Regions from separate parts of the Brevibacillus halotolerans genome, predicted to be linked through region 1. Evidence: riboswitches for the same ligand, from Rfam matches in the RefSeq annotation. Region 1 holds a riboswitch; each other region holds the start of a gene.

Region 1 (5,620 bases):
ATAAAGATCAAAAACTCGCCTTCCTCCCTAGCAGAACAATCGCTTTAGGACCTCGGAATTTTTTCACTTACTTTAACCAATCCAGATACAGAAGGCTGAACCTGATCATCTTCATTTGTACCCTCGCTATATCCATCATGTATAGAAGTATCAAGAAATTGTATATTTTCACGGACAAATTGAAAACGTGCCATTGGCAGCTCTTCCGTGCTGCCCAATGTAGCTAAATGACGTTGCATATCCTGCTGTGGAAAAAAGCGTGAAGAGCTTGTTAATCCCAGTACAGCTCCCTGCTCTCTCAATTGATGTCGAACCTGCTCTATTGTCATCGTTAACCGCTCTGCACTTTCTCTATCAACTTGTTGAAAGCGTTCCGCAGATTCGACGAGACGCTTAGCTAAATCGTTGGAGTGTGCTTGCAGTTGCTCCATGAGGGCACGGACAGCACGCCAATTATCCTCTAGCTGTGTGTGTTGCCCAATTTCCCAGCTTAGACTTTCCATTGCATGATGCAAACGTCCTTCTATTTCATTCCACTCCTGTGCAGCTCGTTTGTATTCGTGACCCAATTCTTGCAACAGATGCGGATGTACTAGTATTCGCGACATCTCTTATCCCCTCTGATTTACTCATACTCGTTCTAACAGGTAATACGAAATTTCATTACTCTTGACCTTGGAAATGAATCATGATGCTCACTTAAACAAGATTTCTGGAACAAATTCAGGGATTTTCCCTATCTTTTTAGATTTACAGAACCAGGAACTTCATACTAGAGTAATTGGTCCTGTTTTTTTCGTTACGTATAGGTATATAGATACAAAAAAAGTCTTTTTCACTGAAAAAGACTCCCTATCATTTGATGAGAATTACAGAGTAAAGGCAGCTAGCAGTCCAAATATAAATAAGGGTATATTATAATGAAGAAATGTAGGTACGCATGTATCCCAGATATGATGATGTTGCCCATCTGCATTCAATCCTGAGGTAGGCCCTAGCGTGCTATCGGAAGCTGGAGATCCTGCATCCCCCAAAGCTCCGGCTGTACCAATTAACGCCGCTGTCGCAAGTACAGAGAAGCCCAGTCCAGCACAAAGCGGTACAAAGATAGCAGTAATGATTGGGACCGTACCAAATGAAGAACCTATTCCTATGGTGATCACTAAACCGATTAATAGCATAATCACACTAGCTAAAAAACGATTTTGACCGAAATATTCCACTCCAGAAGCTACTAGCTGCTGAACAGCTCCTGTCTCTTTCAACACAGTAGCATAACCAGAGGCAAGGAGGATAACAAAGGCGATAAATCCCATCATAGCAACACCGCGCTGCACCACCTCGTCCCCCAAATTCCACGGCACCACTCGGAAAATAAATAAACAAACAATTCCTGTAAGCGAACCAATAATGAGTGATTTCGTCAATAATTGCACGGTTAATGCTAAGAGAATGGCTACGAGGGTGAATGCATGTCGTTTGGTAAAACGTAATTCTTTCTTCTCGTTATCCTGGTCAGTATCTGTAGCGATAATTTGGTATGTTCTGGGTTTACGATAGCTAATGAATAGTGCCACCAATAACCCTACGATCATACCAATCCCTGGAATAAGCATTGCTTTTGGAAAATCGGTTACTGCAATTGACATCCCAGCCTTCCCCATTTCAGATACAACAATCTGATGATAGATCAGCCCAAAGCCCGCTGGAAGCATAATATAGGGTGCTTGCAAGCCAAATGTTAACGCACAAGCAACAGCACGACGATCAATTTGCATTTTAGTAAACAAGCTCACCAAGGGTGGGATTAGAATAGGTATAAAGGCAATATGCACAGGTACTGCATTTTGCGACAAACAAGCTGCTGTAGCAATGGACATCAGTAAAATACCACGTTTTCCACGCAATACCACCAATAATTTTTTTACTAATAAGGCTGTAATATCAGACTTAGCGATCATCACAGCAAACATCCCAAGTAAAATATAACTGAGCGCTGTTTCTAACTGTCCGCTCATCCCCTGCACCATCATCTGGATGGTGTCAGTTATGGAACCACCGGCAACCAGCCCTGCGGTGATGGAAGCGGCGATCAAGCCAAAAATGACATTTAATCGCAACAGCGACAGTATAACAATTACGATCACCGAAAGTATAACTCCATTAAATAATAGCATATCGTTCACCTACGCTTTAGTATATTAGCTAACTAAAGTTATAACATAGTAAAGTGTTTGTGACAAGCGCTTTTATAGCTCGAAATACAGCGCATCTCCTTCTCAAAATCATTGCAGGTACCTGAGTAAAACGCCGAATTTTTTCACAATGATCAAAACGAACAGGATCAATCATTGAATTGTATTCTTTATAGACAAACGTTCCATTTGAGTATATGATGACAGTAATGATAACAACTGCAAAACGCTTCGGGGAGCTGGAATTGGCCGGCTGAGAGTGTATTCCTTATAATACTGACCCATAACCTGATCTGGATAATGCCAGCGTAGGGAAGTAAGCTTCTGATATCTTCTTACATGAACGCTTCCAAGACAGGTTGCGTTTTTTTGTTGTCTACCAAACAACATGGAGGTTTCGGGATTTATGAGAACTAGTAAACGCTTACCTGCTACTTTACTTTCTGGATTGCTCGTGCTCGCTCTATCAGCTTGCGGACAATCTGCTACACCGGATACACCAAGCGACAAAAAGACACCTGAAGCAGCACCTGCAAAAACCCACAGTAAAGTCGTCCTTGACTGGACACCTAATACCAATCACACCGGATTATATGTCGCTCTTGAAAAAGGCTACTACGCCGAGCAAGGGCTGGATATAGAGATCGTTCAGCCTGGCATGAACGGAGCTGATACCATGGTGGCCACCGGTGAAATTCCATTTGGAGTAAGCTATCAGGAGGGTGTCACGCAAGCACGAACTCAAAATGTCCCTATCGTATCGCTTGCCGCTGTCATTCAGCATAATACTTCTGGTTTTGCTTCACCAGTAAGCAAGAAGATTTTGTCTCCCAAAGATTTTGAAGGAAAAACCTACGGGGGCTATGGGGCTCCAAGTGAAAGAGCGGTTTTACAATCTCTGATGAGCATAGAAAAAGCTGATATCAATAAGCTAAACATGATTAATGTAGGCGAAGCAGATTACTTCACTGCTGTAAAACGCGATATTGACTTCGCTTGGATTTTTTACGCGTGGACGGGCATTGAGGCAGAGTTGCGAAACGAGCCAATTAACATGATATACGTTAATAAATATTCGGATAAACTAGATTATTATACCCCTGTTCTCATTACGAATGAAAAAATGATTCAAGAAAAGCCAGAGATTGTTAAAGCCTTCATGGCAGCAACCTCCAAGGGATATCAATATGCTGGTAAGCATCCGGAAGAAGCGGCTAGCATCCTCCTTAAGCATGTTCCCGATTTGGATGAAAAATTGGTAAAAGCGAGCCAAAAATGGTTAAGTCCACGTTATCAGGATGATGCTCCTCGTTGGGGAGAACAGAAACGCGATGTTTGGCAAGGCTACTCCGACTGGATGGTGGAACATCACTTATTAGAAAAACCACTGGATGTCGACAAAGCATTTACCAACGACTTTTTACCGAAATCATAAACGCGGCATATCACATAGAGGAGCGATTACAGATGGCAAATGCCTTAGTTAGCATTCAAATTATCCCTACCACCCCTCAAGGTGAGGGAGTCATTCCCTTTGTAGACAAAGCAATTGAAGTCATTTCGCAATCAGGAGTAAAATATTTCGTTAGCCCGTTAGAGACCACGATGGAAGGCGAGTTGGAAGAACTGCTTGCTATCGTAAAAAAGATGAATGATGTCATGGTTGAGGTTGGTTGCCCGTCCGTAATCTCCCAAGTCAAAATTTATCACCGTGCTGATGGGCTAGCTTCGATGGATGCATTGACGGAGAAATATCGTCCATGAATAACAATCGTCGTCTATATAAAACAGGATGGCCGCCCGTTCTCGCGGTCTTCCTGTTTCTCTTTATATGGCAGCTTGCGACTTTTATCTGGAAACCCGAAGCGTGGTTTTTACCAAGTCCCCTTGCTATTTTCCAAGAAGGCTGGAATCAAGCGCCGCAACTTACACAACACCTATGGGCTACTTTACAAATCACCCTATTAGGCTTTGCAATTGGGAGTACAACGGGTCTTATTCTTGCCTTTTTATTACATGTAACTCCACCTGTGAAGGCCGCCTTGTATCCATTACTCATCCTAAGCCAAAACATACCGACCATTATTTTAGCTCCTCTCTTGATGATCTGGTTTGGCTTTGGGTTATTGCCAAAAATGATTTTGATTACGCTGGTCTGCTTTTTTCCCGTCACTTTATCTACCATGACGGGACTGGCGCAAACCGATCCTCAAATCAAACGATATATGCTAATGCTTGGAGCAACTCGCCAACAAATTTTCTGGAAGCTAGAGTTACCTCATTCACTTGCCTCCATGTTTTCTGGACTAAAAATCTCGGCAACCTACAGTGTGATGGGAGCCGTCATTGCTGAATGGTTAGGGTCGCAAAAAGGGTTAGGCGTCTACATGCTTATGGCAAAGGCTTCCTTTCGTGCTGATCGGGTTTTTGTCACGATGTTTCTTATTGTAATTGTCAGTTGCTTGCTCTTTGGCTTGATTCGTCTTTTAGAACGCTGGGCGCTCCGATGGCAATCGAATAAGCGAGACTAGCCAGTAGCTACAATATAAGGTCAATAAAAAAGGGGGTGAGCAAGAGTGAGTAATGGAATTCACACATCTCATACTATGAAGTTGACTACAGAAAGTAATCTAGCGTCTACATCAGCAACAACATCTGCGTCTTCTTCTCCCTCTGCACTTGTCGTTGAACAAGTTTCGCACTCCTTTACAGAGTCGGGGGTCACTATTGATGTACTTCAGCAGATATCTTTAGAAGTAAAAAAAGGAGAGTTTGTTTCCTTAATCGGACCATCTGGAAGCGGAAAAAGCACGCTATTTCATATCATTGGCGGTCTTATCTCACCAATACACGGTAGCATTTCGATTGAAGGCAAACAGGCCACGGGCAAAACAGGTCATATTAGCTATATGCCGCAATCCTCTAGCTTACTTCCCTGGCGCACAATAGAGGAAAATGTGGGATTAGCCTTAGAAATAGAGGGTGTGCCTCGTAAAGAAACGCTAAAGTTGGCTCGGGAATGGCTCCCGCGGGTTGGTTTAGGCGGATATGAAAAAGCGTATCCCCACATGCTTTCAGGGGGAATGCAGCAAAGAGTCGCTTTCTTGCGCGCCTTGTTAAGCAGACAAGAACTCATCTGCTTGGACGAGCCCTTTGGGGCCTTGGATGCACTTAGCCGTACTGACATGCAGAATTGGTTGTTATCTATTTGGGAAAAGCATAAACGCTCCGTTCTTTTAATAACACATAGCATTGATGAAGCTATCTTTTTATCCGATAGAATCTATGTGCTCACTGCAAAACCAGCTCGAATTGCTGCTACAATTTCTGTACCATTCGAACGACCGCGTCAGGAAAAAATGCTGCTATCTTCAGAGTTTCTCCTTGTGAAGGAACAAATCTTGACGTTGCTACGTCACTCATAG
Region 2 (5,620 bases), on a different contig from region 1:
TCCCTCACCTGCTACGTATTATTTTTATAGTAGGTGATGATACATATGACAAACCACATGACTTTTGCCATACTGGTGGGCTTGTGTGCGACAGCGGGACTTTTTTTATTTCGACGCGCTGTGACGAGTGGGGATCGACAGCAAGGCGGATTCTGGATTAATGGTCTAGCTATCGCTATTGCAACTTTGCTGGTTTTATTCTCAAGCGCTATCGTCGTGTTCTTATTGGTTACGATTCTCTGGACAGTCGGCACTCTATTTCCTATGTTTGTCGACAAATCTGATTTCTGGACACTCGTTTCCTTTGCAGTCGTCTCCTTTTTCATGTTAATGCTGTACGAACTAATTCTTGAACCAGTCCTTTTATACATAATGCAAAGACTACATATCTCAAGAAATTGGAAATTGATACCTGAAATTTTAGCAACGACCTTCATTTTTTATCTCGTGAATACCACATGGATTTCTGGTGTCTTGTTAACACCATTAACTCCCTTATTTGTTGGCATATTAGCTGTAACAGTCGATTATGTTTTAGAGCGCATCATGGGTGAGAGAAGGTAAAAATGTAGACACGACAAAAAGCACCTCTTAGTTTGCGAATCTCGCAACATGACAGGAGGTGCTTTTTATCTGTCTTTTCCTCGTACAAAAAGGCGTTTCTGCAAGCATACAGAAACGCTTTCAACTCTGTTCTTCCATTCTTTTTTTATATGTATGTTCTCCCGTTATACAGCAGATGCACTTAGCGTGTCGTCCCTGTTTTTCCCTGTTTCTTCTGCTGTAAGCGGTATTGAGTAGGTGTACAACCTGTTTCTTTCTGAAAAACAGCGGCAAAATAGGCACTATTACGAAAACCTACTCTGCTTGCAATCATGGAAACATTTCGATCTGTTTCTAGTAGTTGCTTCTTCGCTTCATCTATTCGGATGCGCGTTAAATATTTCCCTGGCGTTATCTTCATACAACGAGAAAAACAACGCTGCAAATAAAAAGGACTCACATAGAGACGTGACGCCATTTCACGCAGAGTTACGGGTTGGTTATAGCAATCGTGAATCATCTCTAGCAAACGGGTCGCCGCATCTTCTTCCGCTGATTTCCAGGTTGGTTCAGATGGTCTACAACGCTTGCAAGGACGAAAACCTGCAGCAATGGCATCGGACGCCGCATAATAAATCTTCACATGCTCTCTTTTGGGTGTCCTTGATTTGCATGACGGCTTGCAAAAAATACCCGTCGTGCTAAGGCCATAAAAGAATAGTTGATCATAATTTGGATCGCATTCTACTATCGCCTTCCAGAACTCCTCTTTCATCCACGATCCCTCCTAGCCTTCAATCCTCAGTATAACGTAATGTTTTTACTTCTAGTAAGCAACTGGGAATGAAAGAGCAAAATTTCGATAGTTTTTTCTTAATTTCACAATTATGTAACTTTTTCCATAATAAAAAACCGTGCCTTTTCACGTTCTTACGAATATTTTTTTGTAACAAACCGCTTTTATTTTCACTAATATTAAAAAAAGCCAAGAGAGGAAGTAGCTCCCTTCTCTTCGCTTTTTTATAAACTACTTTATTATGTACGTCGATAAGCGCCCGCATTCTGCTGAAACAATTGAGGTGCCCCATTTGCTAGTAATGTAACGACCAAAGCCGTAATCACATACTCAGGTATCAGATAAGTTGCATTATAGCTGAAGGAATAAAGTGTTGCAGGTGTTCCTTCCGGGGCATAGCTCCCAAACCAAACAGCTCCTGAAGTCGTGCGAATAGCCAAGCATAACGCAATTCCCACTAGCAATCCTCCCCAGATGGAGGCAATTTTTGTTGCTTTGCTTTGTGTCTTACTAGCGTACAGGAACGCACCAAAGCCTAGCACGGCATAGGATAGAGGATAATCTAACACCATTTGAATCGGATGGACCATCTCGCCACCAAAAAAGAATTTAACCATGCCTACTAGCCCGCCTGTGATTACGCCTGCTACCCAACCACGGCGAAACGCCAAGAGAGCTATCGGTACCATTACCAGCGATACGCTTCCCCCTTGAGGCATGGCAAACAGCTTTACCTTACTTAAAATAACAGCTATTGCTGCCATGATAGCTATTTCCATCATGATAACCAGTCGTGTTCGTGACATTTCAATTCCTCCTCATTCTGATGCAGTATGTATGTAAGCAGCAGAAATAGAAAGGGTCCAACTCAAGTTTATATAGACTATAAATACAAATTAGAGCAAATTGTATCAGCCAGTTGAATATAAAGAGCGTTTTTCATGTTTTACACACAAAAAAAAACCACCCTAGACGGATGGTTCTCAACTCGGCGATACAACCCTATCTCGACGATAGAGCTACAGCTTTCGCACTTGAAGTCAGCTACCTCTCCCTCCGCTGGCATTACCCAGTTCAGGTTCTACGGTCAGTAACGCATTCTGTTACAATCTCAGCCGCATTTGCCCGGCCCCCGTTTAGTACATGCTTATTTCATTTTCAATGTTACAAATTCAAATAATACCATAACATATTACTACTATTTTGCAAAGTACTTCTTTGAAGCGTCATTTGCTTCATTATAATTGTTTTTTCAATGGTACGTTCTATGACTTTGCATCTAACAAAAGCGAAAAATCAGTTGAAACAGGCTAGATCTTTTACAAGATATAGGGAAAAAGCAGAAATTGAGTGGGCCGAGGTACCCCCCACTTATCCTATGAATAGTATGTAAGGCAAAAGCCTAAAAAGCCTGCTACTTCGGCACCAACACACTCCCCCTGACATAGGATAAGGTGACTGTATCCCTCAACCTTGTTCCTGTAGAGCCCACAAGGAGGGGTGGCACGTTTTGAAGAGTAGCGACCAAAGTAAACCGTTATTAACTAATCGCGAAAGAGAAGTGTTTGAACTCCTGGTCCAAGACAAGACCACAAAAGAGATAGCAGGACAGCTCTTCATTAGCGAAAAAACAGTCAGAAATCACATTAGTAACGTCATGCAGAAATTGGGCGTGAAAGGGCGGTCACAAGCCGTAGTAGAATTGGTAAGGCTTGGCGAATTAAAAATTTGACCGCTCAGGTGAACTGTCTCCCTTTTCTTCAAATCCTTGAAGAGAAGGGGGGATTTTTTCATTCTTTAGACATAAGGTGTTCGATTATAAGCCTCTTCATATCGCTTCTTCATGGCATTTACAATTAGAGTAAAACCTAGAACCGCAAGCATAAAAGCGGTTAGTGGCGCAAAGAAAATCCACTGCTTTGTTTGTAGAAAAGAGCGTGATTGTCCGATTAATCCAGCCCATTCATAGAGGATGTAAAGAGCGTACTATATCATGCTTGAAAACTTCCAGACCACTCTTTATATTTTATTTTTATTTATGACTTTTCTATCAAAATAAGAAAAGGCGCAAAGGTTATAAAAAACCTAGCGCCTCTAGCATTTTAATCTAATACTTCTCCATTACTAGCAATGACATTTTTATACCAGTAGAAGCTTTTCTTTTTCAATCTTCGCAGAGTTCCTTTTCCTTCATTATCCTTATCTACATAAATGAATCCGTAACGCTTCTTCATCTCTGCAGTGGAGGCACTAACTAAATCAATTGGTCCCCATGTTGTGTAACCAATCAGGTCAACACCATCTGCAATCGCTTCTTTCATTTCCGCAATGTGGTCCTTTAAGTATGCAATGCGGTAATCATCTACAATGACATCCCCGTCTTCTACAACATCAACTGCCCCTAATCCATTTTCCACAATAAACAGTGGCACCTGATAACGATCGTACAAAATATTAAGGGCAATACGCAAACCTTTCGGGTCGATTTCCCATCCCCAATCTGTTGCTTTCAAATACGGGTTTTTTACTCCACCCATGATGAGATTGCCATTTGTCTCTCCAGCTTTTTCAGGGGTTACTGTTGCCGTTCTACTTACATAGTAGCTAAAGCCTAGATAGTCTACTTTATACGTGCTCAATAGCTCTTCGTCGCCTTCCTCTATGACGATTTGAATATCATTTTCAGCAAAATAGCGCTTCGTATAGGATGGATAGTAGCCTCTCACTTGAATATCGGTAAAGAATAAGGTCTCCCGATCCGTAGTAAATGCTTTCCATACATCTTCTGGATGACTTGTTAGTGGGTAGGTTGGCAAATAAGCCAGCATGCAACCAATCTGAGCATCAGGAATGATCTCATGGCATGCTTTTACAGCCAAAGCGCTTGCCACGAACTGATGATGAGCCGCTTGATACATCGCGTTCTTCTCGTTCTCACCTTCTGTTAATACAAGTCCACCACCCGTAAATGGCGCATGTAGCACAACGTTAATCTCATTGAACGTCATCCAGTATTTCACTTTATCCTTGTAGCGTTTAAAGAGTGTTTTGGCAAAACGCTCATAGAATTCAACTAACTTCCGATTTCTCCACCCTCCATACTGCTTCACCAGATAAAGCGGCATCTCATAATGTGAGATCGTTACTACCGGCTCAATACCGTATTTTTTAATTTCATCAAACAATTGATCATAGAATTTCAAACCTTCTTCGTTTGGCTCAAGCTCGTCACCATTCGGAAAAATTCTTGTCCAAGCTATCGAGGTGCGGAAGCATGTAAAGCCCATTTCTGCAAACAAGGCAATATCTTCTTTATAGCGATGATAAAAATCAATCGCTTCATGATAAGGGTAGTAGCCTTCCATTGATTCATCATGCGGATACATAATGCCTCTTGGTGACACATCTGCTGTTGAAAGACCTTTGCCACCCTCTTGATAAGCGCCCTCTAGCTGATTAGCTGCGACCGCTCCTCCCCATAGAAAGCCTTCTGGAAATTTCTTCACGATTTTCGTCATAACTTATTTCCTCCTTATAAGTAGAATTGCATCTATGCAAAATTTCGATATAAACAAGGTGATGGATCAACAATTCAGATTCCTTAGACTCGCAGGGTAAGCAAAAGCTCTTTTTCTTTTACTTCAGCTAGACTCGAAGGTTCGATCTCTGGATATTGGTCTGTATTCGTGATGATCACAGGTGTTATCGTTTCAAAGCCTGCCTGTCTAATCTCCTGTAGATCGAATTCAATGAGCAGTTCCCCTACCTTGACCTGCTGACCTGTCTCTACATGGGCGGTAAAGTGTTTGCCCCCCAATTTAACGGTATCTATTCCAATATGAATCAATACCTCTGCTCCAGCATCACTGATTAACCCTATAGCATGCTTCGTATTAAAAATGGAGACGACAGTTCCATTCACTGGCGAAACAACACGTCCCTCTGCGGGTTCAATCGCTAATCCTTTTCCCATAATCTCTCTAGAAAAGGTGGGGTCACTGACCGCTTGTAGAGGATGAACAGCACCAGCTATTGGGCTGCAAATCTGTTCATTTTGAACAAGCGTATTATCTGTTGTTCCTTCTTTTTCTAATCCGATGAATTCTGCTGTTTCTTTCGACTCTTCCTGATCTTCATTGGCTGGTATATCAATAAAGCCTAGAATATATGTCATGACTGCTCCAACAATAAAAGCAATGATAAGACCAATAATCGCATACCAGAACGTCTCCCCAACGAGGATCGGCAACCCAGGCAATCCTGCATTTCCGCCTACAATAT
Region 3 (5,620 bases), on a different contig from region 1:
ATCCTTTCTCTTTTGCGATAACCTTGATTTCATATTCATCATACTATTGCAAGTAGCTATCAGCAAATGAGTTAACAACTATTTTACAAAAGGTCGAGAATTTCTCTTTTCCTCATTCTCCCGCAAATATCGTCTGCTCTAATCTATTCAACAGTTCTTCAGCCTGTACAATGTATGTCGATTCTATATCCGCATCTTTATTAATGGGTTCTTGAAACTGATTAAACATAGAGGAAACGACCGAAGCGGCTGCATAATCAGTATCATCATCAGCGCCGGTTTGGTAGATATGCTTCAGGACAAATGGTTGTTCAAAGCGTAAAACAGCTTGAGGCTGATCTAACTCACCGCTCACTACCTGTACAGGTAAACGTAAGAACACCATGCCTTTATCATCGAGCTTGCGATCCAAAAAGCCACTTCTATATTCCCAATTGGACAAAGTAAAGCCTTCTTTCCCCAACGTCTCCATAAGATCACCGTATGTCGCTTGTTTCCCTTCAATTTGACTTCCTATTTGTTTCATCGAAGCTACCCCTTTCCTTTCTTCTTATCCGTATAGCCTTCTCCAAATTACTTTGATTTAATTAGCATCCATCATTTACCACCAGTAACTTTTAAAGGAATTCAATGCTCTGTGTCGAAAGGGAAGGACAAGAAGAAATCTATCAATTTACAACATGTACTTACTCGGAAAGGAATTTTATTTTTGTGAAACGAATCTTGCTAACACTATCGCTACTTTCAATTACACTCGGAGGAAGCCAGCTAGAAGCAGCCACTGGCTCAAATGTATCGGCAGCTCCAAAGGTAACGGCTACACAAAAGGTAGTTAGCTATTATGCCGAAAATTATCCAGGTGATTTAGCCGCCTATACCTCCCTGCATCATTACCAGGATAGAATCTCTGACGTCGCCTTCTTTAACTACAATGCTACCAAGGAAGGCTATTTGGTAGGAGACCTGCCTAAAACAGCGTTACAGTTAACGAAAGATACAAAAAAGGGCAGCTTTTTAGTCATTACGAATCATGGGAAAAAATTATTTGATAAGGAAATCGTTCATTCGATCCTGGCCAACAAGGACTATAAAGCGCGTTTTATCCAACAAGTCCTTACCACCGTACAGCAAAATCAATTGTCAGGTGCTAATCTTGATTTTGAAAATGTTCCGGCCGAAGATCGTCAGGCCTATTCCTCGTTCGTTGGAAGCTTAGCAGACCAGCTTCATGCGATTAAAAAGCAATTAATCGTCTCTGTCCCTGCCAAAACAAACGATGACCCTGCTATCTTCTGGGTATATGGCTTTGATTTAAAAGCACTGGGTGCCAAGGCCGACTATCTTCAACTAATGACGTATGATGAGCATGGAACTTGGTCAGAGGAAGGTCCAGTTGCCTCCTACAATTGGGTGGAGGATGTTATACGCTATAGCGTCTCTCAAGTACCAGCCTATAAGCTATTAATGGGTATTCCAAGCTATGGCTACGAGTGGAGTACCGAGAAAAAAAGGGCAATCAGCTTTCGTAATATACCTGCCATCATTAAGGAAAATCAAGCCGTTCCAGCATGGCATGATACATATAAATCGCCCTATCTGCACTATATGAAAAACGGCGTTTGGCATACCCTTTGGTATGAGAATGAATATAGTATCGCCGCTAAACGTAGCTTGGCTCTAAAGTACAAGCTGGCTGGCTTTGCCGTTTGGCGCCTCGGATATGAGAACGACACTTTTTGGACGGCACTTCTTCCTAAGTCATAAATGAAACTGGTTTTTCCATTCCAAAAGCCGTCAGCATTTCAAGTTGCTGACGGCTTTTGAGCTATTCTATACGAATGCCAAGCTGACTTTCGACACTTCCTTACTAGGTACATGCTTCATCTTATCCAGCTTCCATGTCCCTAGCTCCTTAAGCAGGAAATAGACGATCTGCCGCCCATCTGGTCGCTTATACAAGATGTAGCCGTCCCGTTTACCAAGAAAGGTCATAGGCAATAGATAAACTTGCTTTTGAATCGCTTCTTTTTGGGAAAGCAATTCCTGATTCAGCAAGAGTAAGGCATGATCAGGATCATCGCGATATTGGTGAGCAATTTGGTAATATCCGATTTGCTGATAGCCAGCCAATTTTATTTGAAAGTAATCCTCAAATTCCTTTTGTACCTGTTGCTCCTCCACCTTGCGCTTTTCCTCCCACTCGTCGCCTTGATGAGAATATCCAGTCAATTGTACCCCGTTTGGGTGTACTGCAAGCTTAATCGTTTCAATTGCAAAAGGCGGTGAATGATTTCCCTCATAGGTTTTCACCTGAAAAACAGCTTCAAAGGAATGAGGCTGATTGGTTAGACGAGAGACACCTACCACCTTGGCTGAGGATAGATCATAGGCTCGTGGATAACCATAGTAGTGAGTGATTGCTTTGATTACATGGGGATTCATCGTCAAAATAAGAGCTCCTTGTATCGGATCAGAAGGTACAGGAGATGGTAGTTGAGCCCATGCGATCTCTGAAGAGGTAGATACAGTAAACAGAAGCACAGTAAAAGCAACTATCGCCATATGCTGCCATCTATTTGCCCATTGCTTCATCTGCGATCATCTCCTTTTTCTGTTAACCTTCCTCAAACTCCCATGCTTTATGAAAAGGGTGAGCGCCTTCTCCTCATTTTTCCTCGGACGAAACAAGACTGAACCTATTAGGCAAGAAAGGATTCATATGCTCTGTTTCATCTGAACTGACATATTCGGCGATCAGCTTCGCCGTAATCGGCGCTAACAGGATTCCATTCCGGTAGTGTCCGCAGGCTAGCGTTAGCCCACTCCAGTTTGGCACTGGCCCTAAAATAGGATGTCCATCAGCCGTAGCAGGCCGTAATCCTGCCCAAGCCTGTAAAAATGGAGCTTCGGAAATCGCTGGTACAATTGACATTGCCCCCGTTAATACTTTCGAAACACCATAAACAGTGGAAGAGCGGTCAAAGCCGGCTAAATCTTCTGTAGCTCCAACAATAATTCGTCTATCCTGCTTAGGCACTAGATAGCCGTTTTTTCCAAAGACTACATGGGAAAGAGGCAAATGATTCGAATCAACCGCCGCGATTTGTCCCCTTACTGGATAGACAGGTACATTCACTCCCACCTGACGTAAGATATCAGCAGTCCACGCCCCGGCTGCTACAATCACGTGATTAGCTTCCAGCTCCCCTTTCTCTGTTACAACGCCAGTCATTTTCCTTCCAGCATGCTTTAATCTGATTACAGCAGTATTTTGTAATAAACGAACATGTCGGTTTTTGGCCTGTATCACTAGGGCTTCTACTAACAGACGGTTATTGATATCAGCCTCGTGTGGAGAATAGATGGCTTGGCGTACCATTTTCGATAAATGTGGCTCTTGTTTTTGCACTTCTTTTCCAGACAACAATCGGATATCATAACCTTCAGACTTTTGCCACTGGTAGCGCTCCTGCAACCATTCCTCCTCCATGTCGGTCATGGCTACTGTCAGAATACCTGCTGTAGATAGCTGGCAATCAATGCCGGTAGCCTCCTTCAGTTCAAGCACCCAATTCTTATATAGCTGCAATGAACGTATTCCCATGTCAAGAAGCGGCCCCGGCTTCGTAAATTCCTTTAAAGGAGCAAGCATTCCCGCCGCTGCAACGGATGCCTCCCCTCCAAACACTCCCTTTTCGATGAGAGTAACCGTCATGCCTACGTGAGCAAGTTCCGTGGCAATCGCCAAACCAATAATTCCTCCGCCAATCACAATGATGTCTGAACAGCTTTTCATTGTTCTTCACCCTTTCTCGTATCTACTGAGTGGGGAATCGATTGGCTCTCTACACAAAGAAATGAAAAAACCCACTTCTCCGCGCAGGAAAAGTGGGAAAATCACCAACACCAAATCTAACCACTTCCCTTCGCCAGCATGACCTGGATCAGGTAAAAAGGGTCAACAGACACGCTCTGTCCTCTCAGCCCTGCAAGTTAGGACTCCCCCAGTAGATCAATGTGAAATTATTAATCTTCGTCCTTGTAATCATAGCTTTCGGGAATTGGCTCGAATTTTTCCGCCTCTTCAAAAGCCTTCAGTCTCTCTAGCTCCTCCATATGATAAGTAAACTGCTCCTTATTAATAAAGTAGTCCTCACCATTATGGACGGCACGGATACGTCTCTCCGCTATCTTTTCTCGTATAAACCATTCAGGCATATCCAGATAAGCAGCTGTTTCCTTTACAGTTAAATACATGGTTTACTGTCCTTTTAAGCGGGCCTCCAGCTCAGCCTTCTGCTTTTCAAAACCTGGCTTACCAAGAAGTGCGAACATGTTCGCTTTATAAGCCTCTACGCCAGGCTGATCAAATGGGTTCACACCTAGCAGATAACCGCTGATGCCGCATGCTTTTTCAAAGAAATAAAGAAGCTCACCAATATGATACGCTGATAGCTCAGGCAATTCAACTACAAGGTTAGGAACGCCGCCGTCCATGTGCGCTAACATCGTGCCTTCCATTGCCTTTTTGTTAACAAAATCCATGCCTTTTCCACTAAGGAAGTTCAAGCCATCTAAATTAGCGGCATCCTGCATGATTTCAACGTCAGTCGCTGGTTGTGCAACGGAAAGCACCGTTTCAAACAAATTGCGCGAGCCGTCTTGAATAAATTGCCCCATAGAATGAAGGTCAGCAGAGAAATCAGCAGCAGCCGGGAAGATTCCGCGACCATCCTTCCCTTCAGACTCTCCAAACAACTGCTTCCACCATTCATTGAAATAATGGAATTGAGGTTCGTAGCTTACTAGCATCTCAATTTGCTTCCCTTTGCGTAATAAGCAATTGCGGATAGCAGCATATTGATAGCATTCATTTTCTCCAAGAGCTGGATTCATATAGCGCTGACGAGCCGCCTGTGCCCCACTCATCAAGGCATCGATATCTGCACCTGATACAGCGATAGGCAACAATCCTACTGCTGTTAACACAGAGAAGCGTCCACCAACATTATCTGGAATAACGAAGCTCTCATAACCTTCTTCGTTCGCTACTTGCTTCAAAGCCCCGCGCGCTTTATCTGTTGTTGCGTAAATACGTTTACGCGCTTCTTCCTTGCCATACTTTTTCTCCATGAACTCACGGAAAATACGGAAAGCGATAGCTGGCTCTGTAGTGGTTCCGGATTTAGAAATAATGTTGACCGAAACCTCCTTGCCTTCAATAACCTGCATAAGGTGAGTCAAATAGACAGGGCTAATATTATTACCCACGAAATAAATCTCAGGTGCTTTGCGCTGTTCTTTTGTTAAAGAGTTATAGAATGTATGCCCTAGTACATCAATTACTGCCTTAGCTCCAAGATAGGAGCCTCCGATACCAATAACGAGCAATACATCAGAATCAGCCTTGATTTTTTCTGCCGCCGCTTTAATACGTGCGTATTCTTCTTTATCGTATGTATCCGGTAGGTCTACCCAGCCTAGATAATCGCTACCTGCACCTGTACCCTCATGTAATTTTTGATGCGCTAGCCCTACAGCAGCTTCTAAATGCTTCATTTCGTGTTCGGAAACGAATGGCAATGCTTTGTCATAACTAAAACGGATCGCTTTTGTCACG

What was found. A riboswitch is a leader RNA that binds a small molecule or an ion and turns the genes downstream of it on or off. The one in region 1 is predicted to bind thiamine pyrophosphate.
Region 2: it holds a riboswitch for thiamine pyrophosphate, as region 1 does, so the genes downstream of both, thiT (energy-coupled thiamine transporter ThiT) here and O0550_RS06245 (ABC transporter substrate-binding protein) in region 1, are expected to answer to the same signal.
Region 3: it holds a riboswitch for thiamine pyrophosphate, as region 1 does, so the genes downstream of both, thiO (glycine oxidase ThiO) here and O0550_RS06245 (ABC transporter substrate-binding protein) in region 1, are expected to answer to the same signal.

Annotation. Positions count from the first base shown of each region.
Region 1 covers NZ_JAPTNK010000003.1:281,720-287,339, forward strand. The annotation lists gene O0550_RS06235 (ESX-1 secretion-associated protein) at 45-608, opposite strand; gene O0550_RS06240 (Na+/H+ antiporter family protein) at 870-2,177, opposite strand; TPP riboswitch at 2,419-2,529, shown strand; gene O0550_RS06245 (ABC transporter substrate-binding protein) at 2,602-3,630, shown strand; gene O0550_RS06250 (MTH1187 family thiamine-binding protein) at 3,663-3,959, shown strand; gene O0550_RS06255 (ABC transporter permease) at 3,956-4,726, shown strand; gene O0550_RS06260 (ABC transporter ATP-binding protein) at 4,772-5,620, shown strand.
Region 2 covers NZ_JAPTNK010000001.1:515,660-521,279, reverse strand. The annotation lists gene O0550_RS02260 (hypothetical protein) at 46-564, shown strand; gene O0550_RS02255 (bifunctional transcriptional activator/DNA repair enzyme AdaA) at 746-1,318, opposite strand; gene thiT (energy-coupled thiamine transporter ThiT) at 1,579-2,145, opposite strand; TPP riboswitch at 2,374-2,485, opposite strand; gene O0550_RS02245 (helix-turn-helix domain-containing protein) at 2,850-3,071, shown strand; gene bglH (aryl-phospho-beta-d-glucosidase) at 3,442-4,857, opposite strand; gene O0550_RS02235 (beta-glucoside-specific PTS transporter subunit IIABC) at 4,941-5,620, opposite strand, start outside.
Region 3 covers NZ_JAPTNK010000020.1:360-5,979, reverse strand. The annotation lists gene O0550_RS20065 (YugN-like family protein) at 113-526, opposite strand; gene O0550_RS20060 (glycosyl hydrolase family 18 protein) at 712-1,764, shown strand; gene O0550_RS20055 (DUF3888 domain-containing protein) at 1,831-2,592, opposite strand; gene thiO (glycine oxidase ThiO) at 2,666-3,796, opposite strand; TPP riboswitch at 3,905-4,016, opposite strand; gene O0550_RS20045 (excisionase family DNA-binding protein) at 4,027-4,257, opposite strand; gene O0550_RS20040 (glucose-6-phosphate isomerase) at 4,261-5,619, opposite strand.